4 regions of the Citrobacter sp. MNAZ 1397 genome follow, and region 3 is predicted to be linked to each of the others. Evidence: predicted binding sites of a transcription regulator. Region 3 holds the regulator's gene; each other region holds the start of a gene.
The links. The regulator Fur, encoded in region 3, represses iron uptake genes when iron is present. The targets are predictions, from matches to a motif close to ATAATAATGAGAACNACTATCAA.
Positions count from the first base shown of each region.

Region 1 (3,173 bases), 630 kb from region 3:
ATCGTAGTTGGAATTAACGGTTTCCATCGACAGCGTGGTGCTGTCCGGCATGTATGTCCAGTCGTGAGCTTCGGTATGCTGGTAGTACACTTTGGTGGACATGCTGTCCAGCCACGCATTCACCGGCGTCCAGTCATCTTTCAGGCTGACGCCCCAGCGACGCGTCTGGCTGGTCTGGTTGGCATTGCCGATAATGGAACTGCCCGCGCTGTTCCACGCATCGTAATGGGTGTGGTTGGTTTTGTGGTAGTAATCGAACGTGCCGGTAAATTTATGTGTCTCATTCGGCTGCCAGATACCGGAAGCCAGCATCGCATCTGAGTGCCAGTTTGCCGGGTAGGCGTCAATAGTGCCGCTGTTATTACGGGTCTGCTGACCATCGCGGCGGCTGTAAACAAAGATACCGCGCAGGGTTTCATCGCCGCCCGCCGCCGTCAGGCCATTGTGCCAGCTACGGTCCGCTGAATCATAATCAGACTGGTAACCGAAGTAAGTCTGCTTACCCGGGTGCAGGTAAGTGTCTGCCGACTTCGGCTGGAACGAGACGTTGCCGCCGATAGAGGTATTGGCGGTTTCGGTGGAGGTGGCGCCAGACTGAATATCAATCCCACCGTACATATACGGGTCGATATAATCGCGGCCAATACCAAAGGTGTTCAGGCCCGCGCGGCTGACATAGCTACGCCCGGTGGCATCGGGTTGCGCAATGCCGTCAACGTCGATACCGACACGGTTACTTTCCAGCCCGCGAATGTTGTATCCGGTATAACCGCCACGGTCGAAGCCGCTTTTGCCATTGCCGGACCCTCCGCTTGCGCCGGTGGCGCTAATAAGCGGTTCATAGCGCATGACTGAGCCAAAATCGTTGGCGCCTTTGTTTTGCAGATCCTCGGCGCTCACCCTATGGCTGCTGCCCGCTTTCAGTATCGGTACAGGGGCGGTAACAACCATCTCCTCGGCATTGTCCTGCCGGGTATCGTCCGGGGTGGTCTGTTTGACGTGAGTATCAGCCGCCATAACCGTGGTCTGATACAGTGCTGCGAGCAGTGAAGTCACCAGGGCGCTCTTACGAAACGGTGCCCGGGAAAGTTGCGATGTACCCATAATTTTGCAAGCCTTAGAATTTATTAGTATCAGGCCCACCGTGCTTCCAGTCTTTTTATTGAGCGGGTGATGTCAGCACAGGACACACAGCTTCGCTCTTTTTCTTGATCGGAATCATAATGATAACTATTATCAGTTGCAACAACTTCGCAATTTCTTCACGCTTTGCGCATTCTTTTGTCTACACTAAGCCAACGTTTACACTTGCTGGTTAACACGATTATGCAAACCAAACCCGCCATCACCTTACAGTACTGCTCCCAGTGCAACTGGATGCTTCGCGCCAGCTGGATGGCGCAGGAACTCCTTCACAGCTTTAGTACCGACTTAGGTTCCGTTACCCTGGCGCCAGGTACGGGCGGTATTTTTGTCATTGATATTGACGGTAAGGTTATCTGGGACCGTAAAGTGGATGGCGGTTTTCCGGATGCGGCTGAGCTGAAACGCCGCGTGCGGGATTACTGCTTCCCGGATAAAGATCTTGGGCATGTGGAAAAGAAAAACAATTAGCTCTCAGGGAATGTGCGAGCCATCAATATTGGATGCTCGCGCATCAATAAATATCAGAGACAAACAGCACCGTGGTACCTTAATCCCTTTTTTCACCACCGTGCTTATATTTTCTCAAAAGACGGCTGCAAATAATCCTCCACGCAGTAAATATATATTTACCCCGCTCAATCCAACCCATTGATTAAAAAGAGATCACTTTATTTAAGTGATCTGCTTCATATTATTTATTTTCCCCCATTAAGCCTTTTCTGCTGCCCGATATGATGCGAAAAATATCAACAATGGAGATAACAATGAATAAAGATGAATCAATCAAGGATATCGGCTTATTTACCGATGCGGATACAGAATGCATGAAATCATTTTCCCATCTTGCAGAAATGATCGCAGGACTGATAGGCCCACACTGCGAAGTGGTGCTGCATTCATTTGAAGATCACAATGCCTCGGTGAATAAAATTATTAATGGCCACCACACCGGCAGAACAGTCGGCTCGCCTATTACTGATATGGGACTTAAGACCCTGCAATTGTTCAACAAAACGGGCATCAATAATACGCTGAGCTATTTTACGCGAAATAAGAAAGGCGAATTGTTTAAATCAGCGACATCGGTGTTATTTGGCGAAGAAGGGAAAGCGATTGGGCTATTTTGCGTCAATATCAATCTCTCGGTTCCCTTTCACCAGATGCTCGAAACCCTGATCCCGGACAGTGAGGCCCCCATGCCTTTTACCGAACATTTCGCTGCCAGCCCGCATGAGGTTGTAATGGAAGCGGCAGATAAGGTCATTGCCAGCGTACAAAAAGACGTCATGATAACCCGCAAATTCAAAAACAAAGAGGTGGTTAATCAGCTGTATAATAACGGGATTTTCGAACTAAAAGACGCGGTTAAAATTGTCGCTGCCCGTCTTGGTATCACCCGCTATGCCATCTACAAGTATCTGCGTGAACGTAAGTCCCACCAGGCATAATGCCTGTCGTTGCGCGGCCATCATGGCTGCGCCCTGCTCCTTTTTCGCTTCAGTGCCGATATCTGTCACAGTGTACTTTGTGAACGGAAAACAAAATCCTCCACGCACCACGACCACTATAACCTACTGAAAAACAGTCCTTTAACATTGCAACACAACCAGACCGTAAACCAAAATTTACGACAACAAGTGATCTTTATGAAATGAATGAACGCTAAAACGGGATTTATTTCTCAATTTCACTCCGCTGGTTCACATTTCAAAACAGCGGCAAACAAGCGTCGTTCATTGAATGTTCCAGAATAAATGGGATGATTGCCTTCCTGTTTATTTCGGCATGCCTCCCAGCCAATGCAATCACTTGAAAATAGAGTGTATTTTATTTTTATTGTGAACTTTATCACCCGTTTTACATTACTTAAGGAAATGCTCAAATCGAATTTAACCTCTGTTATTCACTTTGCCATGACTTTATCGCATGATGCGTTTGCCAAATGATTCCCGGGAAAGTGAAACACCATAAGACGCCTCCAGAATTAACTGGAGGAATTCGATTCGCTATACCTTTTTAAATTACAG
Region 1 is NZ_JAKIVH010000001.1:1,931,375-1,934,547, forward strand. Features, by position in the region: gene L2097_RS08900 (TonB-dependent receptor domain-containing protein) at 1-1,104, opposite strand, end outside; gene L2097_RS08905 (Rdx family protein) at 1,327-1,614, shown strand; gene L2097_RS08910 (helix-turn-helix transcriptional regulator) at 1,911-2,594, shown strand.
Region 1: L2097_RS08900 (TonB-dependent receptor domain-containing protein) is a predicted target of Fur. The motif match lies at 1,218-1,240, and genes of this name have one in related genera.

Region 2 (3,173 bases), 350 kb from region 3:
CTGACGGTGTTTGATGCGCGCGGACAGTGGCTGGGCAATGACGGCAAAGTGGCTCGCGAGCCGAGCAAAGCGCTGATGTTGATCCATGGGAAAGATGTTCAGAGTGAAAAGAATATCGAAGCGTTACGGGGAATTTATAAATCGCGCTTTGCGCAGGAGTCCGTGATGCGAGTCGATCAGCCGGTTTGCGTACAGTTCTGATGAAAGAAACGGCGGGTGAGAAGCCCGCCGTGACTTATTACAATACGACGCCTGCAAAGGCGGCAGAAAGCAGACTCACCAGCGTGGCGCCATAGACCAGGCGCAAACCGAAGCGGGAGACAACATTCCCTTGCTGCTCGTTAAGCCCTTTAATGGCGCCCGCCACGATACCGATAGACGCGAAGTTGGCGAACGACACCAGGAAGACGGAGAGGATCCCAAGCCCACGCGGCGTCATTCCAGCGGCAACTTTCTGCAGTTCGATCATTGCGACAAACTCGTTCGCCACCAGTTTGGTCGCCATAATGCCACCTGCATGCAGAGCATCCGAAAGCGGAATGCCGACCAGCCACGCCAGCGGGTAGAACACATAGCCAAGAATTTGCTGGAAGCTGATGCCAAACAGGGCAGAGAACAGGGCATTGACCGCGCTAATCAGGGCAATAAAACCAATCAGCATCGCCAGAATAATCATCGCGACTTTAAAACCGGCCAGAATATATTCCCCCAGCATTTCAAAGAAACTTTGCGATTCATGGAGCTTTTCTAGTTTAATTTCCGGCTCGGCTTCCGGGCGCGCTGGATTAATGATCGACAGGATAATAAAGGTGCTGAACATATTCAGGATTAACGCCGCCACCACATATTTGGCATCCAGCATCGTCATGTAGGCGCCGACGATCGACAGCGATACCGTCGACATCGCCGTTGCTGCCATGGTGAACAGGCGACGTGAGGAGAGGTCGGCCAGAATCCCTTTATATGCAATGAAGTTTTCCGACTGGCCAAGGATCAGCGAGCTGACCGCATTAAACGACTCCAGCTTGCCCATGCCGTTGAGTTTTGACAGCAGCGTGCCGATAAGACGAATAAAAATCGGCAGAATACGCCAGTGTTGCAAAATACCGATCAATGCGGAAATAAAGATGATAGGGCACAGGACGCCAAGGAAAATAAACGCCAGCCCTTTTTCACTCATACCGCCAAAAACAAATCCGGACCCTTCGCCTGCGAATTTAAGCAGTGTTTCAAAAAAGCCAGAGACATATTTAATCAGGGTCAGCCCGCTTTGCGCATGCAAAAAGAACCATGCCAGCGCCAGCTCAATAATCACCAGTTGCAGAATAAAACGTATGCGAACGTTGCGGCGGTCGAAGCTGGTAAGCCATGCCAGAGCCAGTATGACGACCAGCGCCAGCAGAAAATGTAGAAAGTTGATCATAATGGAAAATGTGCAGGTAATTGGGGCGCTCATTTAGCCACAGCCCGTATACTCAGTAAACAAAAAGTTAATGATTTGTAAGCTAACTTTTTGCCATGCAACCGCTGATTCTGCATAACCTGCGTGGCTATCCTTGCTCACCTGCGGTCTGGTTACATCCATTCATTATTCCGATCATTTTTCGCTTGAGTTTCCTTTTGCCGTAATGATAATCACTATCAAAGAAATTTACTTTTCTTTTCAGCAATTGACCATTGATGACAGCAGAGGCGTCCGGATGTTTGTTCCATTTCTCATTATGTTACGTGAAGGTCTCGAAGCGGCACTGATCGTAAGTTTGATTGCCAGTTATCTCAAGCGCACCCAGCGCGGACGCTGGATTGGCGTGATGTGGATAGGCGTATTCCTCGCCGCAGCGCTATGTCTGGCGCTCGGCATCATCATTAACGAAACCACCGGTGAATTCCCGCAGAAAGAGCAGGAATTATTTGAAGGTATTGTCGCGGTGATAGCCGTGGTGATCCTGACGTGGATGGTCTTCTGGATGCGCAAAGTCTCCCGTAACGTCAAAGTGCAACTGGAGCAGGCAGTGGATAACGCTCTCGCAAGCCGTAACAACCACGGCTGGGCGCTGATCATGATGGTCTTCTTCGCCGTGGCGCGCGAAGGGCTAGAATCGGTCTTCTTTCTGCTGGCGGCATTCCAGCAAGATGTGGGGATTTGGCCGCCGGTGGGCGCGGTTCTCGGGCTGGTGACGGCGGTGGTACTGGGTTTCCTTCTCTACTGGGGCGGTATTCGCCTCAACCTTGGCGCATTCTTTAAATGGACCAGCCTGTTTATTTTGCTGGTTGCTGCGGGGCTGGCGGCGGGGGCGATTCGCGCCTTTCACGAGGCTGGACTGTGGAACCACTTCCAGGATGTGGCGTTTGATCTGAGTAACGTGCTGACCACGCACTCCCTGACGGGCACGCTGCTGGAAGGCATTTTTGGCTATCAGGAAACACCGAGCGTCAGTGAAGTGGGTGTCTGGATCCTCTACTTAATTCCTGCGCTGGTGCTGTACGTGATGCCAACGCGCTCAGGTTCGCAGCCTTCCAGAGCTGCACAATAAATAGCGGTACCGGGTGAGTTTTAGTTACAACATACTTTTAAGAAGGGAAGGGTCATGGCAATTCATTTTCGTCGTAGTGCGTTACAGGCAGGGATCGCAACGCTGCTTTCTTGTGCGTTTGCTGCCCATGCAGCGGATGTTCCTCAGGTCAAAGTGACCGTCACGGACAAGCAGTGTGAGCCGATGAGTTTGACGGTCAATGCGGGGAAAACACAGTTCCTGATCGTCAACCAGAGCCAGAAGGCGCTGGAATGGGAAATCCTGAAAGGCGTGCTGGTGGTTGAAGAGCGCGAAAATATCGCGCCGGGCTTTAGCCAGAAGCTGACCGCTAACCTGCAGCCGGGTGAATATGACATGACCTGCGGCCTGCTGACCAATCCGAAAGGCAAACTGATAGTCAAAGGCCAGGCAACGGCGGATGCGGCAAAAAGCGAAGCGCTGCTAAGCCTTGGCACTGCCATCACCGACTACAAAGCCTATGTGACGGCGGAAACGGCGGATTTGGTGAAAAACACAAAAGCATTCACCGACGCAGTGAAAGCGGGGGACATTGCGAAAGCGAAAACGCTGTATGCACCGACCCGTCAGCACTATGAACGTATCGAACCGATTGCTGAACTGTTCTCCGATCTGGATGGC
Region 2 is NZ_JAKIVH010000001.1:2,208,773-2,211,945, reverse strand. Features, by position in the region: gene L2097_RS10410 (DUF3574 domain-containing protein) at 1-201, shown strand, start outside; gene L2097_RS10405 (NupC/NupG family nucleoside CNT transporter) at 239-1,423, opposite strand; gene efeU (iron uptake transporter permease EfeU) at 1,701-2,534, shown strand; gene efeO (iron uptake system protein EfeO) at 2,589-3,173, shown strand, end outside.
Region 2: efeU (iron uptake transporter permease EfeU) is a predicted target of Fur. The motif match lies at 1,623-1,645, and genes of this name have one in related genera.

Region 3 (3,173 bases):
CGGCGATCGTAGCGGCGCAAGTCTCTATACAGCCGCAGCGAAATTTAAATATGGTCCTGTATGGGCGAGGGCAGGGTATATCCAGCCAACCGGGCAAACTCTGCTGGCATCAAACTGGAGCTTTATGCCGGGTACCTATCAGGGGGCGGAAGCCGGCGCAAAACTGGATTACGATGATAACGGCGCGCTGAGCTTCTCGTATATGTGGGCCAATGAATACAAAGCGCCGTGGTATAACGAAACGGATCATTTCTACCAGAACGATGGCGTGAGTAAAATCGACTACGTCCACTCTCTGGGCGCATCGTACGATTTTAAAAACAACCTTCTCCTTGAAGCCGCATTTGGTCAGGCACAAGGTTACGTTGATCAATACTTTGCCAAAGCCAGCTATAAGTTTGACGTCATAGGGAACCCGCTTTCCACCAGTTATCAGTTCTATGGTTCGCGCGACAAGGCCGATAACAACACCATCAATGATATTTACGACGGCACCGCGTGGTTACAGGCGCTCACCTTTGGTTATACGGTCGGTCCGGTGGATTTACGCCTTGAGGGAACCTGGGTCAAAGCCGATGGTCGCCAGGGCTATTTCAATTCACGTATGACGCCACGGTATGGCTCTTCCAATGGTCGCCTGGATATCTGGTGGGACAACCGTTCTGACTTTAACGCCCATAACGAGAAATCCGTCTTTGTCGGCGCCATGTATGACCTGAAAGGCTGGAATCTGCCTGGTTGGGCGGTTGGCGCATCGTACGTCTATGGCTGGGATGCCAAACCGTCTACTGTCTCCTCTGGCGACAAATACTACGATGCGGGCAACGCCATTAAAGAGTCAGCGTATAGCCTCGACCTGCTTTACACCGTGCAGGAAGGGATGGCAAAAGGCACGTTATTCAAGTTGCACTTCACCCAATATGATAACCATTCCAATATTCCGAGCTGGGGTGGTGGATATAACAACATCTTCCAGGACGAACGTGACGTGAAGTTTATCGTCATTGCGCCGCTGAATATTTTCTAATACCAGGGAGTGCCATGATGATGAAACCAATATTACTTGCCCTGCTAACGTTGGGACTTGCCGCCTGTGTGCAACAGCCGCAGGCGCCAAAGGAAGATGCGCGATTAAAAGAGGCTTACAGCGCCTGTATTAATACGGCAGAAGGTTCACCGGAGAAAACGGCGGCGTGCAGAAGCGTACTGGATGTTCTGCGCAAAGAGAAAGCACACCAGCAATTTGCGGAGGAAGAGAGTGTGCGCACGCTGGATTATCAGCAATGCCTTGAAGCGACGCATACCGGAAACGGGCAGGCGGTGAAAACCCGTTGTGACCAGATCTGGCAGGAGATTCATCACCATAACGCGGTAAATTAACCGTATCAAAGGCTCGCTTCGGCGGGCTTTTTTATGCGGTAAAGTCAGAAATAAAAAAGCCAACCCGGAGGTTGGCTTTTTTACGAAGCTGATGATTATTTCTCAGCGGCTTCGTGCGCGTTTTCGTCAGTACGGCAGTCGCCTTCGGCGCAATGGCCATAGAGGTACAGACTGTGGTTAGTCAGACGAATACCGTGTCTGGACGCGATCTCACGCTGACGCGCTTCAATAGAGTCATCACTGAACTCAATCACTTTGCCGCAATCCAGGCAAATTAAGTGATCGTGGTGATGCTGCTGGGTCAGTTCAAAGACGGACTTACCGCCTTCAAAGTTATGGCGGGTCACGATCCCGGCATCATCGAACTGGTTAAGCACACGGTACACCGTCGCCAGCCCAATCTCTTCGCCCATGTCGATCAGGCGCTTATATAAATCTTCCGCACTGACATGATGGTTCTCCGGCTCCTGAAGCACTTCCAGGATTTTTAACCGAGGAAGCGTGACTTTCAGGCCGGCCTTCTTTAATGCGGTATTGTTGTCAGTCATGCGGAATCTGTCCTGTTGCTAAACGATTCACTTCCCGTTGGGAAGCTACAAGGAATGCACCTGGGATAATGCGTCTCATTATAGAACTGCCATGCCTGAATGAAAACTGCAAGTCCTCAAGTAAAGTAAGCTTATAAAACGTGGTAGCGTCAACAAAGTCCTTTGTGTTACCCGTTTTAATCAGGGGTCATTGTACAGCGCTGGAGAAAAAAGTTAAAAAATTGTAGCAATTATTTCCATCGCTTTTATCTATTAATCAGGCGCAACCAGCAGGTTGCGCCAAACAACATCAGGCATTGATGATGTCATTCAGATGAAGTTCTTCGGAAATCTGTTTCACCCATTTATCGACACGGCCAGCGGTCAGTTCAGGCTGACGGTCTTCATCAATAGCAAGGCCAACGAAGTGGTTGTCGTCTGCCAGACCTTTGGACGCTTCAAAATGGTAACCTTCGGTCGGCCAGTGGCCTACGATGGTTGCGCCGCGCGGTTCAATGATGTCGCGGATAGTGCCCAACGCATCACAGAAATACTCTGCATAGTCTTCCTGATCGCCACAGCCAAACAGGGCAACCAGTTTGCCGTTAAAATCGATATCTTCCAGCGTCGGGAAAAAGTCATCCCAGTCACACTGTGCTTCACCATAATACCAGGTCGGGATGCCAAGCAGCAGGATGTCGTAACCTTCAAGATCCTCTTTGCTGCTTTTAGCAATGTCATGCACATCGGCAACATCTTTACCAAGTTGAGCCTGGATCATCTTTGCGATGTTTTCGGTATTACCGGTATCGCTGCCGAAAAAAATGCCTGTGATTGCCATGAGTAAAATAACCTCTTGAAACTTAATGATATGGTGGTGGCGATTGGCCCACGGATAAGGGCAATCATAGCAGATCAGAGAAGCACGCGGAAACTGCAATCACGCAAGACTGCACTCTGTGCAACATGAAAGTGAATTTTTGCGATAATTCAGAGGATTTCCTGGCTGTTCAGCGCGTTAAGCTGAGCCAGTAACATCTCTTCAATCAGTTCGCTGCGGCTCATTTCCCGCGCATCCGCCAGCGCGTTTAATGCGTCGACAGCCTCGGCGTTGAGTTTTAATTCGACGCGTTTAAGCCCACGAACCTTATCGCGTTTAAGCTGATTGCGCTTATTCACGCGCAATTGCTCGTCGCGAGAGAGCGGATTGGTTTTAGGACGTCCCGGGCGACGTTCATTCGCGAACAGATCTAATGTCGTGCGGTC
Region 3 is NZ_JAKIVH010000001.1:2,558,818-2,561,990, reverse strand. Features, by position in the region: gene chiP (chitoporin ChiP) at 1-1,027, shown strand, start outside; gene chiQ (ChiQ/YbfN family lipoprotein) at 1,045-1,380, shown strand; gene fur (ferric iron uptake transcriptional regulator) at 1,476-1,928, opposite strand; gene fldA (flavodoxin FldA) at 2,218-2,748, opposite strand; gene ybfE (LexA regulated protein) at 2,898-3,173, opposite strand, start outside.

Region 4 (3,173 bases), 1.5 Mb from region 3:
AATATCCAGACACACTCCCGCGCCTTTTTTCTTCGAACCCACTTTTTCTGATGCGACGGCAAGGTTAATAATCGTCATCAGTATCTTTTAATCGGGAGCGGATAACGAGGACAGCGAGGATGATGACAACGGCAAGAATGCCCAGGAACCAACGCATAATGACGGCCACTTTGGGTAGAGACACTGTTGATACATTTTACCATTATAGGACCTGTACAATGCATTCAATTCGCGTATGAAATACAGGCATAACAGTGTCTTGTTTTGTCTGTGCGGGTGATGGACATAGTGATGTATTTACTGCGAGTATTGATGAAATAACGGTGTCGTCTACCTGAACATAACTCTTATGCGGTGTGTGTGATGAAAATTTATCTGGTCCGGCATGGTGAAACCGTCTGGAATGTTGAAAACAGAATTCAGGGGCATCTGGACAGCCCGGTTACCGGGCAAGGCACCAGACAGATCACTGCACTGTGTCGGGATCTGATAGACAAATCTATTGGCCTTGTCGTTGCTTCGCCTTTGGGAAGATCGGTAACCGCTGCCGGGCAAATCGCGTCCTGGCTCGATAGCCCGCTTCAACTCGATCCTGCCTTTGTTGAACGTCATTTCGGCGATTTAGAAGGGAAACGTATTGACGAATTAACAGAAAAAGAGCGCACGCACGCTGCGATGGTTCTTTCCGGCACTCCGGGTATCAGACCGCAAAATGGAGAGACGCCAGAGGAGGCTACCCGAAGAGTCCTGACCGCACTGTCCGGTTTGTCGGTTTTCGAGGGCAATGTGTGCGTCGTTTCCCACGGGCACGTTATCCAGTCGGTTATCAGTACGCTGATAGATAATAATCCCGAAAATTTTGACCGATATGCGCATTTGAATGGCGCGTATTCTATTCTCGCTTGTACGGAAAAAGGACTCGCGGTAGAAAAATGGGGAATGTCGACCCATCTCTTTTCCCGACGGACGCCACCTGGGTTCGATTCGCTGTAGACCGAGTGTTACGTATCTTCTTGATATTCCGTTTTGTGATGAAGTTAACTTTTTGATATCAGGAAAAATTTTCGGAATTCCTCTTTTTGCTCCCTATCTCAAAAATAGGTATTACCTATACATCTTTTCCTGACGCAGGCGCGCCATACTCGCTGGCGAAAATAGCTATTATTTATCAAATCATTAAACAATCTTTCACTTCTCTGTAAAGCCTTCGCATAGAGTCTATGCTTATACCATGTGCTTAAAAAACGGGCAGGACACGAATAACCCTTCGGAATAGAGGTTGAAGTGATAATCATTATCACTAACATAGTGTTATGTCTTTCAGGATTTATGACGTGAGGTAGACCTATGGAATCGCAATCAGAGACGTTCGACCCGGCTGACTTTGCCTGGCGCGGGCTAACGATGACGCCTGCCGCTGCAGAACACATTCGCGCATTAACCCGTAAGCAACCCGACCTGTTGGGGGTCCGGCTGGGGATTAAACAAACCGGCTGTGCAGGTTTTGGCTATGTGCTGGATACCGTCACGCAACCGGATAAAGACGACCTGCTTTTTGAAAAAGATGGCGCAAGATTGTACGTGCCGCTCGGCGCGATGCCATTTATTGATGGCACCGAAGTGGACTATGTGCGCGAAGGATTAAACCAGTTATTCAAATTTCATAACCCGAAAGCCCAGAACGAATGTGGCTGTGGCGAAAGCTTTGGGGTATAGGCGGTACTATGTCTCGTAATACTGAAGCAACAGACGATGTCAAAACCTGGACCGGAAACCTCAACTATAAAGAGGGCTTTTTTACCCGGTTAACCACTGACGAACTGGCGAAGGGCATTAATGAAGATGTCGTGCGCGCGATTTCGGCCAAACGTAACGAGCCGGAATGGATGCTGGAATTTCGCCTGAGCGCGTTTCGCGCCTGGCTTGAGATGGAAGAGCCTCACTGGCTGAAAGCCCATTATGCGAAACTCGATTATCAGGACTATAGCTATTACTCCGCGCCATCCTGCGGAAGCTGTGATGATACTTTTGCCTCGCAACCGGGGGCGGTACAGCAAACTGGCGCGAATGCGTTTCTGACTGACGAAGTGGAAGCGGCATTCAATCAACTTGGCGTGCCGGTCCGTGAAGGGCGTGAAGTGGCGGTCGACGCCATTTTTGACTCCGTATCTGTGGCCACCACCTACCGGGAAAAACTTTCCGAACAGGGGATTATTTTTTGCTCGTTTGGCGAGGCCATTCACGACCATCCGGAACTGGTGAAAAAATACCTGGGTACCGTCGTGCCCTCCAACGACAACTTCTTTGCGGCGTTGAATGCGGCTGTCGCCTCTGACGGTACGTTTATCTACATCCCGAAAGGGGTGCGTTGCCCGATGGAGTTGTCGACCTATTTTCGCATCAATGCCGAAAAAACCGGGCAATTCGAACGTACCATTCTGATAGCGGATGAAGGCAGCTACGTTAGCTATATCGAAGGTTGCTCCGCGCCAGTACGCGACAGCTACCAGCTTCATGCTGCCGTGGTGGAAGTCATCATCCATAAAGATGCAGAAGTAAAATACTCTACCGTGCAGAACTGGTTCCCCGGGGATAACAACACTGGCGGGATCCTCAACTTCGTGACCAAGCGTGCGCTGTGCGAAGGCGAGAACAGTAAAATGTCCTGGACGCAGTCGGAGACGGGTTCAGCTATCACCTGGAAATACCCCAGTTGCATCCTGCGCGGCGATAACTCCATCGGTGAGTTCTTCTCCGTGGCACTGACCAGCGGGCATCAGCAGGCAGATACCGGCACCAAAATGATTCACATCGGCAAAAACACAAAATCGACCATTATCTCGAAAGGGATCTCGGCCGGGCACAGCCAGAACAGCTATCGCGGGCTGGTGAAAATCATGCCGAGCGCCACCAACGCGCGTAATTTCACCCAATGCGACTCCATGCTGATAGGCCCGGATTGTGGGGCGCATACCTTCCCCTATGTGGAGTGCCGCAATAACAGTGCGCAGCTGGAGCATGAAGCCACGACTTCACGCATTGGGGAGGATCAGTTGTTCTACTGCCTGCAACGCGGTATCAGCGAAGATGACGCCATTTCAATGATTGTTAATGGATTCTGTAAAGACGTGTTCTCCGAGTTGCCGCTGGAGTTTGCCGTTGAAGCACAAAAA
Region 4 is NZ_JAKIVH010000001.1:1,026,454-1,029,626, forward strand. Features, by position in the region: gene L2097_RS04705 (histidine phosphatase family protein) at 364-993, shown strand; gene sufA (Fe-S cluster assembly scaffold SufA) at 1,348-1,716, shown strand; gene sufB (Fe-S cluster assembly protein SufB) at 1,725-3,173, shown strand, end outside.
Region 4: sufA (Fe-S cluster assembly scaffold SufA) is a predicted target of Fur. The motif match lies at 1,285-1,307, and genes of this name have one in related genera.